DNA from 4 places in the Massilia sp. GCM10023247 genome. Region 1 is predicted to be linked to each of the others. Evidence: predicted binding sites of a transcription regulator. Region 1 holds the regulator's gene; each other region holds the start of a gene.
The links. The regulator sigma-54, encoded in region 1, starts transcription at its own class of promoters, with help from an activator protein. The targets are predictions, from matches to a motif close to TGGCANGNAANCTGCTTT.
Positions count from the first base shown of each region.

Region 2: pepA (flocculation-associated PEP-CTERM protein PepA) is a predicted target of sigma-54. The motif match lies at 3,062-3,079, and genes of this name have one in related genera.
Region 3: pepA (flocculation-associated PEP-CTERM protein PepA) is a predicted target of sigma-54. The motif match lies at 2,354-2,371, and genes of this name have one in related genera.
Region 4: adh (aldehyde dehydrogenase) is a predicted target of sigma-54. The motif match lies at 3,293-3,310, and genes of this name have one in related genera.

Region 1 is NZ_JBHSIB010000002.1:22,022-27,878, forward strand. Features, by position in the region: gene ACFPAH_RS00095 (KpsF/GutQ family sugar-phosphate isomerase) at 1-51, shown strand, start outside; gene ACFPAH_RS00100 (KdsC family phosphatase) at 51-596, shown strand; gene lptC (LPS export ABC transporter periplasmic protein LptC) at 633-1,235, shown strand; gene lptA (lipopolysaccharide transport periplasmic protein LptA) at 1,251-1,838, shown strand; gene lptB (LPS export ABC transporter ATP-binding protein) at 1,838-2,599, shown strand; gene ACFPAH_RS00120 (RNA polymerase factor sigma-54) at 2,615-4,087, shown strand; gene hpf (ribosome hibernation-promoting factor, HPF/YfiA family) at 4,151-4,504, shown strand; gene ACFPAH_RS00130 (enoyl-CoA hydratase/isomerase family protein) at 4,619-5,701, shown strand; gene ACFPAH_RS00135 (hypothetical protein) at 5,763-5,857, opposite strand, start outside.
Region 2 is NZ_JBHSIB010000011.1:243,787-249,643, forward strand. Features, by position in the region: gene ACFPAH_RS11485 (TonB-dependent receptor plug domain-containing protein) at 1-2,081, shown strand, start outside; gene pepA (flocculation-associated PEP-CTERM protein PepA) at 2,157-3,026, opposite strand; gene ACFPAH_RS11495 (ribonuclease HI family protein) at 3,199-3,867, opposite strand; gene ACFPAH_RS11500 (prolyl oligopeptidase family serine peptidase) at 3,990-5,857, shown strand, end outside.
Region 3 is NZ_JBHSIB010000007.1:662,678-668,534, forward strand. Features, by position in the region: gene ACFPAH_RS06585 (sensor histidine kinase) at 1-99, shown strand, start outside; gene ACFPAH_RS06590 (hypothetical protein) at 184-585, shown strand; gene ACFPAH_RS06595 (RAD55 family ATPase) at 597-2,054, shown strand; gene pepA (flocculation-associated PEP-CTERM protein PepA) at 2,439-3,290, shown strand; gene ACFPAH_RS06605 (substrate-binding domain-containing protein) at 3,360-4,166, opposite strand; gene ACFPAH_RS06610 (ABC transporter ATP-binding protein) at 4,153-4,848, opposite strand; gene ACFPAH_RS06615 (ABC transporter permease) at 4,845-5,552, opposite strand; gene ACFPAH_RS06620 (formate dehydrogenase accessory sulfurtransferase FdhD) at 5,562-5,857, opposite strand, start outside.
Region 4 is NZ_JBHSIB010000003.1:2,977-8,833, reverse strand. Features, by position in the region: gene gfa (S-(hydroxymethyl)glutathione synthase) at 1-10, opposite strand, end outside; gene ACFPAH_RS00895 (S-(hydroxymethyl)glutathione dehydrogenase/class III alcohol dehydrogenase) at 50-1,156, opposite strand; gene ACFPAH_RS00890 (DUF779 domain-containing protein) at 1,153-1,590, opposite strand; gene adh (aldehyde dehydrogenase) at 1,593-3,113, opposite strand; gene ACFPAH_RS00880 (TonB-dependent receptor family protein) at 3,405-5,564, shown strand; gene ACFPAH_RS00875 (TonB-dependent receptor) at 5,574-5,857, opposite strand, start outside.

The DNA of each region.
Region 1 (5,857 bases):
CTGGTCGGCGCGCTGCACATCCACGACCTGACCCGCGCCAAGGTGATCTGATGATGACCGCATCGATCACACCTCTGGCCCACATGGAACGCGCCGCGCGCGTCAAGGTCATGATCTTCGACGTCGACGGCATCCTGACCGACGGCAGCCTGACCTATGGTCCGGACGGCGAAGTCACCAAAACCTTCAACGTGCTCGACGGCCTCGGCATCCAGCTGCTGCAAAAGACGGGCGTGGCCACGGCCATCATCAGCGCGCGCAATTCGCCGATCGTGAATGCCCGCGCCAGGGACCTGGGCATCACCCACGTCTGGCAGGGCTTCCACGACAAGCGCGTCGCGTTTGCCGAGCTGCTGGCGCAGACCGGTCTCGCGGCCGAGCAGTGCGGCTACATCGGCGACGACGTGATCGACCTGCCGCTGCTGACCAAGGTCGGCTTCGCCGTCACCGTGCCCACCGGCCACCCCGAGGTGCAGCACCGCGCCCATTACGTCACCAAGGCGGGCGGCGGACGCGGCGCCGTGCGCGAAGTCTGCGATCTCGTGATGCGCGCCCAGGGCAGCTACGAACAGGCGCTTGCCCCGTATTTTGCGTAACACGGACACGGACCCGGACACCCTATGGCCACCTACGTGAACAAACGCACCGCGCACCGCTGGCGCACGCTGGGGCTGATGCTCACGGCGGTGTTCTTCGCGTTCGGCAGTTTCTGGCTGCTGCAGGCGATCCAGTCGGAAGACGCGGCCAGCGGCGCCAATGCGCTCAACGAGCCCGACTACATCGTCGAGAACTTCAGTTTCGTGCGCATGACCGAAACCGGCTCGCCGCGCTACGTCATGTCCGGCGAGCGCCTGGTGCACCATCCGGGGCCCGACATGTCGGTGGTGACCCGGCCCGTGGTCGAGAGCATGGCGCCGGGCCGCCCGCGCATGACGCTCGACGCCGAGCGCGGCGAGGTGTTTCATGGCGAGAACCGCGTCGAACTGATCGGCAAGGTCGACATCCTGCGCCCGGCGACCCCGACCAGCGAAGCGCTGCACGCCCAGACCGACGCGCTGACCGTGCTGGCCGACGACGAAATCATCAAGACCGAGCGCCCGGTACGCATGACGCTCGGCGCGGCGACGGCCGAAGGCATCGGGCTGGTGGCCGAGAACCCGGCCCAGAAGCTGCACCTCGGCGGGCGCGGCAAGATCGTCTACCCGCCGCGCCCGAACGGTGCGACCACCCAATAACAGGAACGAAACCACATGAAAAAATTGCTTGCCGCCGCCTTCCTTTCGCTGCTGTCGCTGTCGGCCTCGGCCGAGAAGGCGGACTCGCTCAAGCAGGCCGTCGTCGAATTCGATTCGTTCGATATCGACGAAGTCACGCAGACCCGCATCCTGACCGGCAACGTCATCGTCACGCGCGGCACGCTGCTGCTCAAGTCCGACCGTGCGCTGCTCAAGGAAACGCCGGAAGGCTACATGAGCGTCACCCTGACCTCGGCGCCGGGCCGCGTGGCCACCTTCCGCCAGAAGCGCGACGGCGGGCCGGACCTGTGGATCGAGGGCCAGGCCGAGCGCATCGAATACGAAGAGCGCGAAGAAGTGGTGAAGCTGTTCTCGAAGGCGATCGTGAAGGAACTCGAGAACGGGCGCGTGACGAATGAGCTCCGCGGTCCCTACATCTCCTACGACAACCGGCGCGAAGTGGCGGCCGTGCGCAACGACCCGAGCGGCCAGACCAAGGCCGGCGGCGGACGCGGCACCCTGATCATCGCTCCGCGCAACACCGCGCCGGCTCCCGCGCCCAAGGCGGGCGCCGCGCCGGCACCGGCAGCAGGGAAAAAATAATGAAGGATGATCACGACAAGCGCAGCACCCTGGTCGTGCGGGGGCTGCAGAAAAGTTACGGCAAGCGCCTGGTCGTGCGCGACGTCTCGCTCGAAGTCGGGTGCGGCGAAGTCGTCGGCCTGCTCGGCCCGAACGGCGCCGGCAAGACCACCTCGTTCTACATGATCGTCGGCCTGGTGCCGTCGGACGCCGGCACCATCGAAATCAACGGCACCGACATTTCGAGCCTGCCGATCCACCGGCGCGCGGTGCTCGGCCTGTCCTACCTGCCGCAGGAAGCCTCGGTGTTCCGCAAGCTGACGGTGGAAGACAATATCCGCGCCGTGCTCGAACTGCAGCACGACGAAAACGGCAAGGCCCTGGGCAAGGCGGCGCTCAACGAGCGCCTCGACTCGCTGCTGGCCGAACTGCAGATCGAGAAGCTGCGCGAGAACCCGGCGCTGTCGCTGTCGGGCGGCGAGCGGCGCCGCGTCGAGATCGCGCGCGCGCTGGCGACCAACCCGCGCTTCGTGCTGCTCGACGAACCGTTCGCCGGGGTCGACCCGATCGCCGTGATCGAGATCCAGCGCATCGTGCGCTTCCTGAAGGAGCGCGGCATCGGGGTCCTGATCACCGACCACAACGTGCGCGAGACGCTCGGCATCTGCGACCGCGCCTATATCATCAACCAGGGCGCCGTGCTGGCTTCGGGCCGCCCTGACGACATCATCGCCGACGAGTCGGTACGACGCGTCTACCTCGGCGAACACTTCCGCATGTAGTCACGATAGCGCCCGATGAAACAATCCCTGCAACTCCGGACTTCGCAGCACCTGGCGCTCACGCCGCAGCTCCAGCAGTCGATCCGCCTGCTGCAGTTGTCCACGCTCGAACTGCACCAGGAGATCGAGCAGATCCTGTCCGATAACCCGCTGCTCGAGCGGATCGACGACCCGCTCGACAACTCGGTGCGCCTGCTCGCCGACGGCGCCATCAACGATGCGCCGGTCCAGCAGGCCGAGGCGCCGGCGCCGGGCGGCGAGGAAGCCGCAGCGCCCGCCGAGGCCGGCGAGGGCCTCGACGGCGGCGGCGATGTCGAGCGCGGCGAGGCCGACGCCGATTGGGGCGAGGCACCGCGCGCGGCCAGCGGCGACGGCGACGACGACGGCCGGCCGCAGCTGGGCGCGATCGGCGTGACGCTGCGCGAGCACCTGTCGGAACAGGTCCGGGTCACGGGCGCGAGCGCGCGCGACCGCGCGCTGGCCGAACTCGTAATCGACGCCATCGACGACAACGGCTACCTGGAAGAGCAGCTCGACGAGATCCACGCGCGCCTGCCGGCCGAGCTGGAAGTCGAGATCGAGGAACTGCGTTGCGCGCTGGCGCTGGTGCAAAGCCTGGACCCGGTCGGCGTCGGCGCGCGCAGCGCCAGCGAGTGCCTGGCCCTGCAGATCCGCCAAATGCCGGGCGTGCCGCTGGTGACGCGGCGCATGGCCCTGAAAATCGTCGAGGGGTATCTGACCTGGTTCGCCCAGCGCGAATTCAACAAGCTGAAAAAGGCGCTCGACTGCGACGACGAAGACCTGCGCGAAGCCCAGGCCGTCATCCGCCAGTGCAATCCGCACCCGGGCGCGGCCTTTGCGTCGAGCACCTCCGACTACGTGGTACCGGACGTTATTGTCCGCAAGAACGGGGCCGGCTGGAGCGTGATGCTCAACAGCGAAGTCATGCCGCGCCTGCGCGTGAATAACCTGTACGCGGCATTGCTCAAGCAGGGCAAGGGCGAAGGCCAGATGAGCGCGCAGTTGCAGGAAGCGAAATGGCTCATCAAAAATATGCGCCAGCGTTTCGACACGATCCTGCGTGTGTCCCAGGCAATTGTCGAGCGCCAGCGCAACTTTTTCAGCCATGGCGCGGTTGCCATGCGTCCCCTTGTGCTTCGTGAGATAGCTGATACACTAGGCCTACACGAGAGCACCATTTCTCGTGTAACAACTCAAAAATTCATGCTGACCCCCCACGGCATGTTTGAGCTGAAGTATTTCTTCGGAAGCCACGTCGCCACCGAAGCGGGGGGCGAAGCCTCTTCGACGGCGATTCGGGCGCTCATTGCGCAACTGACAGGAGCAGAGGACCCCAAGAACCCATTATCCGATAGCAAGATCGCGGAAATGCTCGGTGAACAAGGCATGGTCATCGCGCGCCGCACGGTTGCAAAATACCGCGAGGCACTCAAGATCCCTCCCGTCAGTCTCCGCAAATCCTTGTAATGACGGCAGCCAGGCGCGCGCCATGCGCGTCACGGACGCCGTTCCTTTTTCAAAGGAGTGTGTATGAATCTCACCATCAGCGGTCACCACCTCGACGTAACCCCCGCCATCCGTGAATACGTACAGAACAAGCTGGAACGCATCACCCGCCATTTCGATCAAGTGATCGACTCCCATGTGATCCTCGCCATCGACAACCTGACCGAGAAAGAAAAAAGGCAGAAAGCCGAGATCACCATGCGCCTGTCCGGCAAGACGGTGCACGTAGAGAGTGTGGCGCAAGACCTGTATGCGGCGATCGACCTCCTGATCGACAGGCTGGATCGCCAGGTGATGAAGTACAAGACCATCCTGCAGAACCATAGTCACGAGGCGCTCAAGCGCCGCCCTGAAGGCGGAGAGGCTGTTGCTGTCTAATCGGCAACGAAGCACCGTCTGAACGAGGGCGCCGGAAGGCGCCCTTTTCACATTTGGGACTCAGTACTCGCCGGCTTCGGTAAAATGCATGTCTTTCACACAAGCCCTAGAACCATGACAGACCATGTCCTGACCCGCGTTGCCAACGGCACCGGCGTGATTACCCTCGACCGGCCGCAGACCCTCAACTCGCTGTCGCTCGCCATGGTGCGGCGCCTGGCCGAGACCTTGCTGGCCTGGCGCGACGATGCCGCCGTTGCCGCCGTCGTGATCACCAGCAGCAGCCAAAAAGCCCTGTGCGCGGGCGGCGACATTCGTTTCTTCCACGAGGTCGGCAACTTGCCTCCGACCGGCGGTAGCGCCCTGCTGGAAGACTTCTTCACCGAAGAATACGCGCTCAACCACCTGATTCACTTCTACCCGAAACCGTATATCTCGATCATGGATGGGGTCGTCATGGGGGGCGGCATGGGCATTGCCCAGGGCGGTCCCGAGACCGGCCTGCGCATCGTCACCGAGCGCACGAAAATGGCGATGCCGGAAGTGAACATCGGCCTGTTCCCGGATGTCGGCGGCAGCCATTTCCTGTCGCACGCGCCTGGGCAACTCGGCAACTATCTCGGCCTGACGGGCTTGACCATCGGCGCGGCCGACGCCTTGTATGTCGGGCTGGCCGACCTGTTCGTGCCAAGCGCGCGGCTGGGCGAGCTGAACGCGCTGATCGCGTCGACGCCGGGCGCGCAGCTGGCGGAAAGGATCCGCGCCTTCGGCGCCGGCCATGCGGACGATGCCGGCCCCGCCAGCCTGGAAGCGGCACGCGCTGCGATCGACACCCATTTCGGCGCCGGTTCGGTGGCGGCGATCATGGCCTCGCTCGAGACCGACGCCAGCCCGTTCGCGCAAAAGGCGCTGGCCGCGATGCGCCAGCGTTCGCCGCTGCTGATGTGCGTGACCCACGAGCTGCTGCTGCGCGGCGCCTCGCTCGGGGTGGCCGACTGCCTGCGCCTGGAACGCTCGCTGGTGCGCCGCAATTTCGAGCACGGCGAAGTGCTCGAAGGCATCCGCGCGCTGGTCATCGACAAGGACAATGCGCCGCAGTGGAATCCGCCGACGCTGGGTGAGGTGACGCCCGAGATGGTGGCGCGCTTTTTCGAGCCTGTGTGGCCGGCGTACGCGCACCCGCTGCGGCACTTATAAATAACTAAGCACCTGTAACGTCAACAGCCACGACTGATAACCCTTCGGCAAATCTATATTATCAGTCGCGACAGTATATTGCTGGAACAACATTCGCGTCGCGCGCCGCATGGGCAAAAGAAGAAATAATCCAAAGTAATTGCACAACTGCGCCAG
Region 2 (5,857 bases), on a different contig from region 1:
CGCCCGCCGCAAGCATGCAGAAGGTCGAGGTGCGCGGCACGGCGGACAACTATGACCCGCGGCGCGACGACACCGCCACCAAGATCGTCGTCAGCCAGGAAGAAATCGCGAAATACGGCGACACCAGCGTCGCCGACGTGCTCAAGCGCGTGCCGGGGATTACGGTCAGCAGCCCGAACGGGCGTGGCGGCGAAATCCGCATGCGCGGTCTCGGCGCCGGCTATACCCAGGTCCTGATCAATGGCGAACGCGCGCCTGCCGGCTTCTCGATCGACTCGCTCTCGCCCGACGTCATCGAGCGCATCGAGGTGCTGCGCGCGGCCAGCGCCGAGTTCTCGACCCAGTCGGTGGCCGGCACCATCAACATCGTGCTCAAGAAGACGATCCGCAGCGGCCAGCGCGAATTCAAGATCGGCGCGCGCGAAGGCGGCGGTTTCCAGGGGCCGACGGCGAATTTCCAGCTCTCCGACAAGCTCGGCAAGATGTCGTACGCGATCGCCGGCAGCGTCATGTACGAGTCCTACGAGCGTACCGTGCCGACCGGCGAGGAGCGCTTCGACGCCGCCGGCACGCGCACCCAGGCGCGCGCCACCGAGGCCGACGAAAAAGGGCGCATGAACCTGTTCAACCTGGCGCCGCGCCTGAACTGGACCCTCGAGAACGGCGACACCCTGACCTCGCAGACCTTCGTCAACGTCGCGCGCTTTCGCAACCAGAACCACGAAACCACCGAGACCATCCAGGGCGCTGGCGTCCCGTTCCCGGTCACCGATTCCGGCATGCGCTCGGATAACGATGTCGTGCGAACCGAATTGAACTGGGTGCACAAGATGGCCGGCGGCGCCAAGCTCGACGTCAAGGCGGGCGTGGTGGGCGGCCAGAACACGACCACCCAGCGGCGCTCGACCCCGCCCGGCGCGGCGCGCGCGCTCGATACCCATATCCTGACCGAGGCCGATGAAGTCGGCGCCACCACGGTGGGCAAGTTCAGCAAGACGATCTTCGAGGGCCATTCGCTGGCCATGGGCTGGGACGGCGGCTGGGGCGTGCGCGAGGACGTGCGCACCGAGACCGAGGCCGGGCGCGCGGTGTTTCCGTCCCTGCCGGACGGCGAGCAGTTCAAGGCCGAGGTCACGCGCTTTGCCGCCTATGCGCAGGACGAATGGAACCTGACCCCGCGCTGGTCGGTCTACCTCGGCGCGCGCTGGGAAGGCATCCGCACCCGCGCCACGGGCAACACCTTCGCCACCTCGCGTTCGAGCTCGAACGTGTGGAGCCCGGTGATGCAGACCCTGTGGAAGATCCCGGAAACCAAGGGCGACCAGGTGCGCTTCGCCGTCACCCGCACCTACAAGGCGCCCGGGCTGCCGCAGCTGATGCCGCGCCGCCAGACCTCGATCGACAACCGCTCGACCGATCCCGATTTCTCCGGCAACCCGAACCTGAAACCGGAGCTGGCGCTGGGCTTCGACGCCTCCTACGAGCATTACTGGGCGCAGGGCGCGCTGGTGTCGATCAGCGCTTCGATGCGCCGCATCGACGGCTATACGCGCCACCTGGTCAGCTTCGACGGCGCGCGCTGGGTCGCGATGCCGACCAACGCCGGCCAGGCGGTCACGCGTGGCCTGGAGCTGGAAACCAAGTTCCCGCTCAAGGCGATCATGCAGGATGCGCCGGCGATCGACCTGCGCGCCAGCGTCAGCGCCAACCGCTCGAAGGTGGACGGGGTGCCGGGTCCGGACAACCGCCTCGACGGCCAGGCGCCGCTGACGGGCAACCTCGGCATCGACTACAAGAAGGGCGACCTGACGACCGGCGCCAGCCTGGCCTGGCGCCAGGACGCGACCATCCAGGTGTCCGAACGCCAGACCGCATTCCTGAAAGGCCGGCGCGACCTCGAAGCCTATGCGCTCTACAAGTTCACGCCGAAGCAGCAGCTGCGCGTGGCGATGTCGAACATCCTGGGCCAGGACTACGGCAACCGCCACAGCTTCCTCGAGAACAACGGCAGCCTGGTGGTGCGCAACCTGACTTTCCCTGCCGGCCCCTCGGTGCGGGCGACGCTGGAACTGAAGTTCTGAGCGCCTGAGCGCGAGACGACAAAAAGCCCGGCCGGATCTGCATCCGGCCGGGCTTTTTCGATGCTTGACGCGGTGTTACGCTGCCTTGCGGCGGCGCAGGGCGCCGATGCCGGCCAGGGCGATGCCGAACAGCGCGACCGAACCCGGCTCGGGCACTTCCGCCAGCTTGAATTGGCCATTGCCGCCGATGAAGAAGTGCTCGCCGATCTTGGCTTTGTAGGCGCTCTTGCCCTGGCAGCCCGGACCCGTAAAGTTCGCGAACTGGCAAGCGAGTTCCTTGACCAGATTCGGGGTTGCCTTCGAGTTCGGGTTGCTCAGCGTGTTGGCGTTGGTGAAGGCAAACGCGAACATCGGCTGGGTCGACAGGTCGACGCCGTCCTTGTTGAAGAAATAGCCTGGGGCCAGCTGACCGGCAGCCGCTTCCGCGTGCACGGTGACGCGGCCGTTGCTGATCGGGCTACCGTTGGCATCGACATTGCCGCCGCCGCCGGCGAGGACATCGAAGTAGGCGATCTGCTTGCCCAGATTCGCGCCGTAGATGCCGGCGGTCGATCCGTACTGGCCATTCGTCGGGTTCTGGTACATGCGGATGGTGCCGCTCGTGAACTGGAAAGAGCCGTTCAATTTGCCGCTGCCGGTCGCCTCGAAAATCGCCGAGATATTACCGCCGGGGAAGGTCGTCGGGAAAAGCTTGCCGGTGCTGTCCGCCTGCGTCAGGTTGAAGACCGCGTGTTCGGTAAAGGTGAACGAACCTGGACCAGCAGGAGTCAGCTGGATGAAACCCTGGCCGTTAATGTCCAGATATTCACCGATGACCTGGCCTTTCTCGAAGCCGCCGCCATTCGGGTTAAACACCCAGTCGGTCATCAATACCGAAGCCTGGGCGCTACCCATGGCGGCGAAGGCGAGGGCGAGGGCGCAGCCGAGTTTGTTCAGAGTTTTCATGTTGGACAGTCGGGTGTTGTTAGTATGCGTACATACAAGCAAGACGCGTGCCAGCAGGAAAGAAATCTTATTAATCAAGCACTTGAAAAGAATCCAAAGCTCGCGTTAATGCCGGCTGTAAAGATTTCCGACAGTCATTTTCTCACCCGTCTAGCATGGGCCTGTGCCAGCCCTATGCGTCCAGGCAGCCCGCTGCACTGGCCCGTTGCGACAACGCATCCGCCTCGAGGTTGCGGTGGCGCGGCACCCAGCGCAGGGTAACGTCCGGCAGCCGGGCAAGGAGTGCATGGACCCGCGCGCGGTAGGGCTGCAGCGCCGCCGCGCCCTGGCCGGGCGGCCCGTTGACGTCGCCGATGACGACCTGGCTGTCGCCATACACGGTCAGGGGCCAGGCCGCGTGCGCGAGCGCCGCTTCCAGCACCGCGATCAACGCCAGGTATTCGGCTTCGCTGCTGTTGCCATGGCCGGCGTCGCGCGACAGTTCGACCAGTTCGCCGCTTGGGCCGCGCAGCAGGCCGCCGATGCCGCAACGTCCCGGATTGGGCCGCGCCGAGCCGTCGAACCAGGCGCGCCAGGCAGTGGGGGCGCCCGCGTGCAGGGCCGTGCGCGCGGTGGCCGCGGCGGCGCGGACGGCTGCCTTGTGCGCCAGGCGCGCCGCTTCGGCCCGGCGCAGGGCCTGGCGTTCGGCCAGCAGCGCCGGCAGGCCGGCGGCGCCGGCGCGCGCTTCCAGCACCGCCGCCAGCGCGCGCTCCAGCGGGATCCCGGCGCGCAGGGCGAGCTTGCGGGCGGCAGCCATTTCGCCGCGGTTGGCGGCGTTTTGCAGGTGGTCGGGTTCGGTCATTCCGCCAGCATAGGGGATTTGAGCGCGGATCACCATGCGCGTTGACACCGCATGTGAATCTTGCAACACTTGCGCTGTGTTAATGCGTCAATACGTCCATCGTCCCGAGAACTGGAGAATCCATGCGTTTCAAGCACGTCGTTCGTCTTTCCGCGCTGGCCGTTTGCCTGGCCGCCGCGCTGCCGTCCCACGCCGCCGCCAAGGCGCCGAGCGCCAAGGCGGCGCAGAAAATGCCCAAGCGCTACACCATCGAACAATTCATGGCGACCACCTCGGTGACGGGCGCCTCGTTCAGCCGCGACGAGCAGCAGATCCTGTTCAGCAGCAACGCGTCGGGGATCTTCAATGCCTATGTGCTGCCGGTTACGGGCGGCACGCCGCGCGCGCTGACCAGTTCGAGCACGGACAGCACCTATGCCGTCGGCTTCTTCTACAACGACGACCGCATCCTGTTCACCCGCGACAAGGGCGGCGACGAGCGCAACCACCTGTTCGTGCGCGAACTCGACGGCAGCGAGCGCGACCTGACCCCGGGCGACAAGCACAAGGCCTCGTTCGCCGGCTGGCAGCCGGACGGCAACGCCTTTTATGTGGCGACCAACGAACGCGACCCGCGCTATTTCGACCTGTACCGCTACGACGCGAAGACCTATGCGCGCACGCTGGTCTACCAGAACGACACCGGCCGCACCGTGCAGAGCATCAGCCGCGACGGCCGCTGGCTGGCGCTCGGCAAACCGAACACCACGGCCGACAGCGACATCTACCTGTACGAGATCGCCACCGGCCAGACGAAACACCTGTCGCCGCACAAGGAGACCGCCAGCTACAGCGCCGAGGCCTTCGACCCGGAATCGAAGCGCCTGCTGTTTACCACCAACGACGGCGCCGAATTCATGCGCGTGCGCGCCTACGACCTGGCGACCGGCGCCGTGACCGACGTCGAAAAGGCCGACTGGGACCTGGTCGGCACCGGGTATTCGCGCAACGGCCGCCATCGCGTCAGCTACGTCAACGAGGACGGCAGCATCCGGGTGCGCGTGATGGAGACAGCGGGGAACGGCGCCGAAAAGCCGGTGCCGATGCCGAAACTGGCCGGCGAGATCCGCCAGACCACCTTTTCCCCGAGCGGCAACCTGGTCGCCTTCTACGTCAACGGCGACCGCTCGCCGAACAACCTGTACGTGCACGACCTGCGCAGCAAGAAGACGGTCCAGCTCACGCGCAGCCTGAGCCGCGATATCGACCCCGACGACCTGGTCGAGGCCGAAGTCGTGCGCTTCAAGTCGTTCGACGGCACCGTGATCCCCTCGATCTTCTACAAGCCCAAGGGCGCGTCGAACACGAACAAGGTGCCGGCCGTGGTGCTGGTCCATGGCGGTCCGGGCGGGCAGACCATGCGCGGCTACAGCGCCCAGGTGCAATACCTGGTCAACCACGGCTATGCGGTATTGGGCATCAACAACCGCGGCAGTTCGGGCTACGGCAAGACCTTCTTCACGGCGGACGACCGCAAGCACGGCCGCGAGCCGCTGTGGGACTGCATCGAGGCCAAGACCTGGCTCGCCAGCCTCGGCTGGGTCGATCCCGAGCGCATCGGCATCATGGGCGGCAGCTACGGCGGCTACATGACGCTGGCGGCGATGGCCTTCCGGCCGGAGGCGTTCAAGGTCGGCATCGACATCTTCGGCGTCAGCAACTGGGTGCGCACGCTGGAAAGCATCCCGCCTTACTGGGAGTCGCAGCGCAAGGCCCTGTACGACGAGATCGGCGACCCGGTCAAGGACAAGGAATTCCTGATCGCCACCTCGCCGCTGTTCCATGCCTCGAACATCCGCAAGCCGCTGATGGTGATCCAGGGCGCGAACGACCCGCGCGTCATCAAGCCGGAGAGCGACGAGGTGGTCGAGGCGGTGAAGAAGAATGGGGTGGAAGTCGAGTACATCGTGTTCGGCGACGAGGGCCACGGTTTTTCGAAGAAGAAGAACCA
Region 3 (5,857 bases), on a different contig from region 1:
GCCATCAAGCGCGCACGCACGCACGGCACGGAAGTGCTCCTGACGCTTCCGATCGCCCTTCCGCCACAGGACGCTTCCACCCGGCCTGCAATCGGCTAAAATGATGTCCTAAACACATCCATTTACCCGGCCAGGGCGTTGCGCAAGCATCTCGACAGGCCAAGTCGCAACGATTCGAACGCCATGCCCATACCGACCGAGCTGTTCGAGACGATCACCCGGCGCCTCGCTCACGGGGGCGCGGGCGCGACCAGCGCGGAGGCGCTGCGCATCTGGCGCACCCTGTTCAAGAAATTCGCCCCGCTGCTCGGCCCCCTGAGCACGGAACTGCTGTTCGCGCGCAGCCTGGCGGCCCAGGAGGCGGCCTTTCCATGGCTGCCCCAGGTCGCCTCGAACGAGGCGCGCCTGCCTTTCGAGGCCTTCGAACGCTGTCTGGAAGACCGTACGCCGGAGGACATTGCCGCCGTCAACCGGGCGCTGCTGTCGAGCTACACGACGCTCCTGTCCGAGCTGATCGGCATGCGCCTGACCGTTTCCTTCCTGAAGGCAGCCTTCCCGGATGTGGCCCTCAACAAGAACATTTAGGAGTATGCGGCATGACCGACAAAATTGACCTGCGCCTGCTGGCGACAGGCGTTCCCGGACTCGATACCATCCTCGGCGGTGGTTTGCCCGAGTTGTCGTTCAATATCATTGGGGGCGCCCCCGGCAGCGGCAAGACCACGTTCGCCCAGCAGATCATGTTCGGGCTGGCGTCGCCCACGCGCAAGGCCCTGTTCTTCACCGCGATGGGCGAGCCGCCCGTTAAAATGCTGCGCTACCAGCAGCAGTTCAGCTTCTTCGACTTCGACAAGGTCGGCGATTCGGTCAACTTCATCAGCCTTGCGCCTCAGGTCGAGGAAGGCAACTACGACGCCGTGCTGGCCCAGATCCTGGAAGAAGTGCGCATGCACTCGCCGAGCCTGGTCTTCATCGATTCGTTCCGCTCCTTCATCCAGGGCGCGCGCGGCGACCACCAGGAAGTGGCGGCACTGCAAACTTTCGTCCAGCACCTCGTGGCCCACATGACGACCTGGAACGCGACCAGCTTCCTGATCGGCGAATACACGAGCAACGAGGCCGACCAGAACCCGATCTTCACCGTGGCCGACGGCCTGATCTGGCTGAGCCAGGTGGTGCAGCGCAATGCGATGTCGCGCAAGATCCAGGTCATCAAGATGCGTGGCCAGAGGCAGCGTCCCGGCCTGCACGCCTTCCGCATCGCTGCGGCCGGCATCGAAATCTTCCCACGGGTGCTGCCTGCGCCCGAGCCGGTCGGCGCCGAGCCGCCGCTGCGCACGCCGGTCGGGCGGGTCTCGTCCGGTGTCCCCGTGCTCGACGACATGCTGGGCGGCGGCATCCCGAGCGGCTATTCCGTGCTGCTGGTCGGCCCCACGGGGTCCGGCAAGACCGTCCTTGCCACCGAATTCCTGGCGGCCGGCGCAGCCGTCGGCGAACCGGGCCTGATCGCCCTGTTCGAACGCAGCCCGAGCCAGATGATGAACGACAAGCTCGATACCATGGTGCGTTCCGGCCAAGTCGGACTGATGAGCGTACGCGCGCTCGACCTGTCGGTCGACGAGATGCTGTACGAACTGGTGACGATGATCGACGCCCTGGGCGCCAAGCGCGTCGTGCTCGATTCACTGTCCGGTTTCGAACTGGCGATGGCGCCCGAATACCGCGAGGACTTCCGCGAGTCGCTCTACCGCATGACGACCGTGCTGTGCGCGAAGGGCGTGACCATGTTGATGACGAGCGAACTCGAAGACCGCTACCAGGAACTGCGCTTTTCGCCCTACGGCAGCGCGGTGCTGGCCGATGCCGTGGTCATGCAGCGCTATGTGGAGTCGCAGTCGGAACTGCGCACCGTGATCTCGGTCGTCAAGGTCAGGGGCTCGAAGCACAGCCGGCAAATCCGCACCTTCGACATTACCGACGAGGGCATCGTCATTGGTACCGTCCCTGCCCCCTATGAGGACGTGCTGCTGGGCGGACCGCGCGGCAGGGGCTGAACCGTTCGCCGCCGGATCGCAGGATGCAAAACGCCAGCCTTCGGGCTGGCGTTTTCGCATGGGTAGACGGCACGCAAAGCGTCCTTTCAATAAGGCATTTTCTCGTTCCTGATTGCCAAGATTTACTGGATCACATTGTTAAATAATGTAGGGCAACACCACTAAGTTGCGCCTTTGAGAAGTCAGAATGATATTAAAAATTCTCAATAGAAACAACAACTTGTCGACATTCTTTACACGTATTGACGAATGCAAAATTCGAAATTTTTAAGCGCTTGATTTATCGCATTATTTTCTGCAGGCACGGAGATTGCTTCACCTTCAGTCCATCCACCCCGATGACAATATGTCGAAAGAGCAAAGATGAATCTCCTTAAGAAACTTATGTGTTCAGCAGTTTTCGCGCTGGGCGCGACCGGTACCGCAATCGCGAGTCCGATCATTACCGATTGGGTGTTCAACCCTACCGGCGGGGGCTTCTCCAGTGGCCAGACCGTTGGTGAATACCTGGACGTGAACGGCAATGCCTTCCTCCAGCTGACGCCGACCGGTGGCACCTCGTTTACCTTCAAGGAGACTGCGGTCTTCAATATCACCCAGGCCGACAGCAATGGCCGCCTGTTCCCGTTGAACTTCCCAGGCGGCAATATCACGGCCACCTTCGAAGCGACCGGCAGCGGCAATTACGGCGGCTCCTTCAGTTTCGCCGACGGCATCATCCGGATGTACCAGAATCCGGTGAACAACCAGTACGCAGGCACGAACGGATTCTATGGCGCGAACCTGGGCACGATGATCGCGCAATTCGACGTCCTCGCCGGCGGCGGCGGCAAGGTCGATGCGACTGGCGCTCCCACCAGCAACGGCCAGGTGAGCGTGTTTGCCAAGGCGGGAGCCGGCATGCTGGCTCCAGGTTACTTCTTCAATAGCGAAGGCCTGGACCTGTCGACCCAGTCGATTCTCGGTTTTGCCTTCACGAACGCCAACTCGCTCGCCCGTCCGGGCACCACCCTGGTCAGCGAACTGGCATGCCAGTATGCCGGCTTCACCGGCGCAGGCTGCGACGGCACGCGCTACCGCAACCGTGCGAACGAGTACTTCTTCATCGGCGCGAACGGCCAGTTCAAACTGGGTGAAGTGAACGAAGTGCCGGAACCGGGCTCGCTGGCCCTGTTCGGCATCGCCCTGCTGGCTGCCGGCGCCACTGCGCGCAAGCGTCAGATCCTGCGCAAGTAAGCGCAAGAGGGTAAAAACTGCAAGCAACAAAAAAGCGGCCTCGGCCGCTTTTTTGTTTCCATCATGTCCTTATGGCTTCGCCGTCGGGAAAAACAGCTGCTCGCCCCCCGGCCTGAAGGCGGCGATGCGCGCCTGCCCCTCGTTTGATGTGATCCAGTCGATCAGCTGCCTGGCGCCCTTGTGGTTCACGCCTGGATGCCTGGCCGGATTGACGGCGATGATGCCGTAGGGGTTGAACATGCGCTTGTCGCCCTCGACGAGGACCGCCAGCCCCGTTTTCGCCTTGTAGGCGGCATAGGTGGCGCGGTCGGTCAGCGTATAGGCGCGCATCTCGGCGGCCATGTTCAGCACTTCGCCCATGCCCAGGCCCGCCGAGACATAGCTGGCGCCCGCCGGCCTGGTGCCCGCGGCCTGCCAATAGCCTTTCTCCATCACGTCGGTGCCCGAATTGTCGGCGCGCGAAATGAAGCGGGCGCCGCTTGCCGCGATCTTGCCGAAGGCGGCGATCACGTCCTTGCCGCCCTTGATCCTGGCCGGATCGGACTCGGGGCCGACCACCAGGAAGTCGTTGTACATCACGTCGCGCCGGTCGACGCCCCAGCCCTCGGCGACGAACTTGTCTTCCAGCTGGCGCGCATGCACCAGGGTGACGTCGACGTCGCCGTTCTTGCCCAGCTCCAGGGCCTTGCCGGTGCCGACCGAGATCACCTTGACCTGGATGCCGGTCTTCGCTTCGAAGGCCGGCAGCAGGTGTTTCAGCAGGCCGGAATTCTCGGTGCTGGTGGTGGTCGACAGGCGCAGGGATTCCTGGGCAAGGGCGGCCGGCGCAGCGAGGATGGAGCACATCAGGACGGCAAGCAGCTTACGGCGTTTCATCGATTTCTCCTTTGTGGGTGCGGTATTCGAGGCGGCCGTCGCGCAGCTTGAGACGGCGCACGCCGGGTAGTCCGATCAAGTCGCGGTCGTGGCAGGCCATGACCACGCTGCTGCCGGTTTCCATCAGCGTCGGGATCAGGGCGATCACCTGCTCGCGCGCGGCGCCGTCGAGGTTGGCGGTGGGCTCGTCCAGCAGCAGCAAACGGGGCTGCAGGACACGCGCCCGCGCCAGCGCCACGCGCTGCTTTTCGCCGCCCGACAGGCGCGCCGGGTCGGTATCGCGCAGGTAGTCCACGCCGGCCCAGGCCATCGCTTCGTCGACCAGTTGCGCCACGCGCGCCTTCGGTTCGCCGCGCGCCAGCAGGCCGTAGCCGATGTTGTGCGCGACGCTGGTGGAAAACATGATCGGGTGCTGGTGGACGTACACGATGGCCTGGCGCAGCGCCTGCGGGTACGGGTGCAGGACGACCGGCTTGCCCTCGAATTCGACCTGCCCCGCCTCCACCCGTTCCAGCCCGGCCAGCGCGCGCAGCAGCGTGCTTTTGCCGGCGCCGTTGGCGCCGGTGAGCACATAGGCGCTGGCGGCGTCGAGGCGGAGTTCGTCGATGTCGAACAGCAGCCGCTCGCCATGGCGCCGCGCCAGGCCGCGCACGCTCAACAGCGCCTCCTTGCTTGTCCTCATGTGCGCCCTCCCGCCGTATGCGCTTCGCCCTGCAGCAGCATCAAGGCGCCGTTCATCAGCAGCGCCAGGGCGACCAGCACGATGCCCAGCGCGATGCCCTGGGCGAAATCGCCCTTGCTCGTCTCCAGCGCGATGGCGGTGGTGATCGTGCGCGTTTCGCCTTCGATGTTGCCGCCGACCATCAGGGCGCAGCCGACTTCCGAAATCACGCGCCCGAAGCCGCTGATGACGGCCGCCATCACGCCATAGCGCGCCTCGTGCAGGACGGTGGTCATCACGCGCCAGCGCGAGGCGCCGAGCGCGCGCGCCGTCTCAGCATAGCGCGGATCGAGCGCCTGCACCGCCGCCAGCGTAAACGCGAGCAGCACCGGCAGGCCGACCACGCACTGCCCGAGGATGATGCCCGGCTGCGAGAACAGCCATTCGAGCGAACCGAGCGGCCCGCGGCGCGACAGCAGCAAATACAGCAGCAGGCCGATCAGGACCGTCGGCAGCGACAGCGCGCATTGCGCCAGCCAGACGGCGATGCGGCGGCCCGGAAAGCGGTGCATGGCGATCGCATAGCCGAGCAGGACGGCCGGCGGCGCGGCCAGCACCAGGCCGATGATGCTGGTCTTGAGCGAGACCCAGATGATGCGCCAGAGACCGGCGTCGCCCGAAAACAGCAGCGCAAACGCATGCGCCGTGGCGTCGAACAGGGACATCGCAGCGGGTCAGTCGGGCCGCGCGGGGCCGGGCAGTTCGAACAGCGCCGGCTCGAACACGAGCCGCTCCTGCCCGGCCAGCAGCAGGAAGTGCTTGCCGCTGCAGCGTGCCAGCAGCGACATGCCGACCCGTTCGGCCACCATGTGCCCCATCTGCGTGGTGCCCGAGCGCGACAGCAGGAAGGGAATCCCCATCTGCGCGCCCTTGATCACCATTTCCGAGGTCAGCCTGCCGGTCGTATAGAACACCTTGTCGTCGCCGCCGATGCCCTCCAGCCACATCAGGCCGGCGATGGCGTCCACGG
Region 4 (5,857 bases), on a different contig from region 1:
CCTGGTTCATGTTCGGTCTCCCTGGTTGGTCCAACAATGGCGTGTCTCTTCAATACAGCACCACCGAGCGGATCGATTCGCCCGACTTCATCAAGTCAAACCCTTCGTTGATCCGATCGAGCGGCAAGGTGTGCGTGATCAGGTCGTCGATGTTGATCTTGTTCTCCATGTACCAGTCGACGATCTTCGGCACGTCGGTGCGCCCGCGCGCGCCACCGAAGGCCGAACCCTTCCACTCGCGGCCCGTCACCAGCTGGAACGGACGGGTCGAGATTTCCGCGCCCGCCTCGGCCACGCCGATGATGATCGACTGGCCCCAGCCCTTGTGGCAGCACTCGAGCGCCTGGCGCATGGTCTTGACGTTGCCGATGCACTCGAAGGAATAGTCGGCCCCGCCGTCGGTCAGCTGGACGATGGCGTCGACCACGTTCTCGACCTGGCTCGGGTTGACGAAATGGGTCAGGCCGAATTTGCGCGCCATGGCTTCGCGCGCCGGGTTCAGGTCGACGCCGATGATCTTGTCGGCGCCGACCATTTTTGCTGCCTGGATCACGTTCAGGCCGATGCCGCCCAGCCCGAACACGACGACGTTCGCGCCTGCCTCGACCTTGGCCGAAAACACGACCGCACCGACCCCGGTGGTGACGCCGCAGCCGATGTAGCAGGCCTTGTCGAAGGGTGCGTCCGTACGGATTTTCGCCAGCGCGATTTCCGGCACCACGATGTAGTTCGAAAAGGTCGAGGTGCCCATGTAGTGAAACAGCTGCTGGCCGTCGAGCGAAAAGCGAGAAGTTGCATCCGGCATCAGGCCGCGCCCTTGCGTCGAGCGGATCGCCTGGCACAGGTTGGTCTTGCGCGACAGGCAGAATTTGCATTGCCGGCATTCCGGCGTGTACAGCGGAATCACGTGATCGTCGCGCTTGACCGAGGTGACGCCGGGGCCGGTCTCGAGCACGATGCCGGCCCCTTCGTGGCCGAGGATGGCGGGAAAAATCCCCTCGGGGTCGGCGCCCGACAGGGTGTAATAGTCGGTGTGACAGATGCCGGTGGCCTTGATTTCGACCAGCACCTCGCCGGCGCGCGGGCCTTCGAGGTCGACTTCGGCGATGGACAAGGGCTGTCCGGCTTTCCAGGCAATGGCTGCTCGCGTTTTCATGTGGTCTTCCGTGTCGTAAGGGATTGCGGTGAAGGCGTGGCGCCTGGCGCTGCCCCGTGCAGCAGCTGCAGCTCGGCATCCGTGAACAGGCGCGAGCGCGTCAGGAAGCGCTGTCCGGTGCCGTTATCGAGCGAGAACATGCCGCCGTTGCCGGCCACCACGTCGATGATGAGCTGGGTATGTTCCCAGTAGGCGAACTGTTCCACGCCCATATAGAAGGCGGCACCGTCCAGGCTGCCGAGGCGGACGTCGCTGTCGCTGATGGCGAACTCGCCGGCCGGGTAGCACATCGGGGCACTGCCGTCGCAGCAGCCGCCGGACTGGAAAAACATCAGCGGGCCGTGCCGCGTGCGCAGCTGCCGGACGAAGTCCAGCGCGGCGGGCGTGGCGACCACCCTTGCGGGCGGTGCGTCGATCGGGCGCTTGGTCTCCATGCTCAGAAAAAACCCATGGCTTTCGGGCTGTAGCTCACCAGCAGGTTCTTGGTCTGCTGGTAGTGGTCGAGCATCATCTTGTGGTTCTCGCGGCCGACGCCCGACTGCTTATAGCCGCCGAAGGCGGCGTGGGCCGGGTACAGGTGGTAACAGTTTGTCCAGACGCGTCCGGCCTGGATCGCGCGGCCGACGCGGAAGGCGCGCGCGGCGTCGCGTGTCCACAGCCCGGCGCCGAGGCCGTACAGGGTGTCGTTGGCGATGCGCAGGGCGTCGGCTTCGTCGGTAAAAGTCGTGACGGAAACCACCGGCCCGAAGATCTCTTCCTGGAAGATGCGCATCCGGTTGTCTCCCTTGAACACGGTCGGCTGCACGTAGTAGCCGCCTGCCATGTCGCCGTCCAGCGCATGGCGCTCGCCGCCGGCCAGCACCTCGGCGCCTTCCTGGCGGCCGATGTCGAGGTAAGAGAGGATTTTCTCGAGCTGCTCCTGGGAAGCCTGGGCGCCGATCATGGTCGACGAATCGAGCGGGTTGCCCTGCTTGATGGCGGCCACGCGCGCCAGTGCCCGCTCCATGAAGCGCTCGTAGATCGATTCCTGCACCAGCACGCGCGAGGGGCAGGTGCACACTTCTCCCTGGTTCAGCGCGAACATGGCAAAGCCCTCGAGGCATTTGTCGAAGTAGTCGTCGTCGGCGTCCATCACGTCGGCAAAGAAGATGTTCGGCGACTTGCCGCCCAGCTCCAGGGTGACCGGAATCAGGTTCTGCGCCGCATAGCCCATGATCAGGCGTCCGGTGCCGGTCTCGCCCGTAAAGGCGATCTTGGCGATGCGTTTACTCGAGGCCAGCGGCTTGCCCGCCTCGAGGCCGAACCCATTGACGACGTTGAGCACGCCCGGCGGCAGCAGGTCGCCGATCAATTCCATCAGCACCATGATCGAGGCCGGGGTCTGCTCGGCCGGTTTCAGCACCACGCAGTTGCCGGCGGCGAGTGCCGGGGCCAGCTTCCAGACTGCCATCAGGATCGGGAAATTCCAGGGGATGATCTGGCCGACCACGCCCAGCGGCTCGTGGAAGTGGTAAGCATACGTTTCGTGGTCGATCTGCGCGATCGAGCCTTCCTGGGCGCGGATGCAGCCGGCGAAATAGCGGAAGTGGTCGATCGCCAGCGGCAGGTCGGCGGCCGTCGTCTCGCGGATCGGCTTGCCGTTGTCGATGGTCTCGGCCGTGGCGAGCATGGCCAGGTTCTGCTCCATGCGGTCGGCGATGCGGTTCAGGATGGCGGCGCGCTCGGCTTGCGAAGTCTTGCCCCAGGCGTCTTTCGCGGCGTGGGCGGCGTCGAGCGCCAGTTCGATGTCTTCGCTGGTCGAGCGCGCGATTTCGCAGAACGGCTGGCCGGTGATCGGGGTGATGTTGGGGAAGTACTCGCCCTTGACGGGCGCCACGAACTTGCCGCCGATGTAGTTGTCATAACGCTGCTTGAAAGGATTGGCAACGCCCAGCTTGCTGATGTCTGCGAGATTCATGTCATCCTCTTTTTTAGAAAATCAATGTTTTGGCCCCAGGCGCGGACGCCGGTCCTTGCCTGCGGGCGTCTCGAAATCTTCACACTGCCGTGGCAGCTGTCCCGATCCTGGAACAGGTGTGCCGTTTTGCGTGCTTGCCGGCCCGGCGCTGCGCTGGCAAGCCCGCACGTTTCACCTCCAATGCAAGCGCCGTGCCATCCGGGTACCATGGCAGACTTATTGCTTCAATTGCACGGTGTGGCCTCGAACGGGGCCGGCATCATTACCCCAACACCGTTATCGGAGAAATGCATGCAACAAGTTTTACCCTTCCGCCGGCGCGCCATCGCAGCCTTGTTCGCAAGCGGCGGCGCCGCCTTCGCGGCAGGCGGCACGGCACTGGCCGCGGACCCGGCGCCACTGCAGGCCCAGGCGCAAGCGGGAACAGTCCCGGTCGTGATCGTGACCGGCAGCCGGATCGAGCAGAACAGCTTCGATTTCCCGGGCGCGATCGACATCGTCGACGTCGGTCGCATCGGCGACACCCAGCTGCGCGTCAACGCTTCCGAGGCGCTGGCCGCGGTGCCCGGACTGGTGGTGCATAACCGCGAGAACTACGCGCAAGACCTGCAGATCTCGTCGCGCGGCTTCGGCGCCCGCTCGGCCTTCGGCGTGCGCGGCGTGCGCCTGATCGCCGACGGGATACCGGCCTCGATGCCGGATGGCCAAGGGCAGGCGGCCACCTTCAACCTCGACCTGGCCGAGCGCATGGAAGTGCTGCGCGGGCCGTTTTCTGCGCTCTACGGCAACCACTCGGGCGGCGTGATCCAATTGTTTACCCGCGAAGGCAGCGGCCCGCCGGCAATCGAGACGACGATCTCCGGCGGCAGCGACGGCATGCGCAAGGTCGATGTGAATGCGCAGGGCGAGGCCGGCGGCATCGGCTACCTGCTCGATGCCTCGCGCTTCGATACCGACGGCTACCGCGCGCACAGCGCCGCGCGCCGCAACCAGGGTTTTGCGAAGCTGACGGCCAAGCCGAGCGCCACCAGCCGCCTGAGCGTCACCGCCAGCACGCTGACCCAGGACGACACCCAGGATCCGCTGGGCGTGACCTGGGCCACCTTCCAGCGCGACCCGCGCGCCGGCGAAATCGACACCACCGACACCCGCACGCCTCAGCGCACGCTGGCCGAGCGCTACAACACGAGAAAGAGCATCGACCACACGCAGGGCGGCGCCACCTTCGAGCAGCGTTTCGGCGAAGACCGCCTGCGCCTGACGGCCTGGGCCGGCAATCGCCAGGTCATCCAGTACCAGTCGTTCTCGCGCGGCTTCCAGGCGCCGCCCACCCATTCGGGCGGCGTCGTCGATTTCGACCGCGATTTTTACGGCGCCGACCTCCAGTGGCTGGCGGTGCGCCAGGTGTATGGCGGCAAGCTCAGCACCACCGCCGGTATCGAATACGGCCGCTCGGAGGACGACCGCCAGGGCTACGAGAATTTCATCGGCAACGAGTTCGGCGTGAAGGGGGCATTGCGGCGCGACGAAACGGACACCCTCTCCAACCTCGATCCCTACCTGCAGACCCAGTGGGAAGGCGGGCCCTGGGTCTTGAGCGCGGGCCTGCGCCGCAGTAGCCTGAAAGTGAAAGTGAGCGATCGCTTCCTTGGCAACGGCAACGACAGCGGCAGTGTCGACTACAGCAAACTGACGCCGGTGGTGGCCGCGCTGTACAAGCTGACGCCGCAGCTGAACGTGTACGCCAGCGCGGCACGCGGCTTCGAGACGCCGACACTGAACGAGCTGTTTTATTCGGCCGGGGGCACCGGGTTCAACTACAAGCTGGGACCGGCAACCAGCCGCAACATCGAGCTCGGCGCCAAGGCAAAGTTCGGCGACCACACCCGCGTCGACCTCGCACTGTTCCAGGTGCGCACCGACGACGAACTGGTGGTCGAGAGCTCCGGCGGCGGGCGTACCAGCTATCGCAACGCCAGCGAAACCTTGCGCCGCGGCGCCGAGGTCTCGCTCGACAGCGCGCTCGGGGCCGGCTTCAGTACCCGGGTCGCCCTGACGCTGCTGCGCGCGACCTACGAGACCGGTTTCGGCAGCGTGCCGGCCGGCAGCCGGCTGCCGGGTGTGCCGCGCGCGCAACTGTTCGGCGAGCTGGCCTGGAAAGACCAGGCCGGGCGCTTCGGCGCCGCGCTCGAAACGCTTGCCAGCAGCAAGGTGTATGCGGAGGACGCGAACGCGGAGCAGCCCGCGCCGGGCTACGCGGTCGTCAACGCACGGGTGCAGGCGCGGCAATCGGTAGGCCCTTGGCGCTTCCGCCAGTTCGTGCGGCTCAACAACATGTTCGACCGCAGCTATGTCGGCTCGGTCATCGTGGGCGATGCCAACCGCCGTTACTACGAAGCGGCGCCGGGACGCCAATGGATGGTCGGCGTCAGCGCGCAGTACACTTTTTAGGCACGCCGTCTAAAACGTGTAGCGCAGGCCGGCGACGATGGCGCGCGGCGCGCCCGGCGCCACGAAGCGGGCGTGCCCGGCCTCGACCTCGCCCGCATGGGGCTGCAGCCGGACGCCGCGCGGGAAGAGGTCGGGCGCCACCGCACCATAGGTTTCGTAGCGGCGGTCGAACAGGTTGTTGACGCGGGCGAACAGCTCCCAACCCGGCGCCGGCCGGTAGCTGGCGCGCACGCCCACCAGCACGTAGCCGCGCACCCGCCAGTCGGCGCGCTCGGACGCCTCACCCGCTTCGG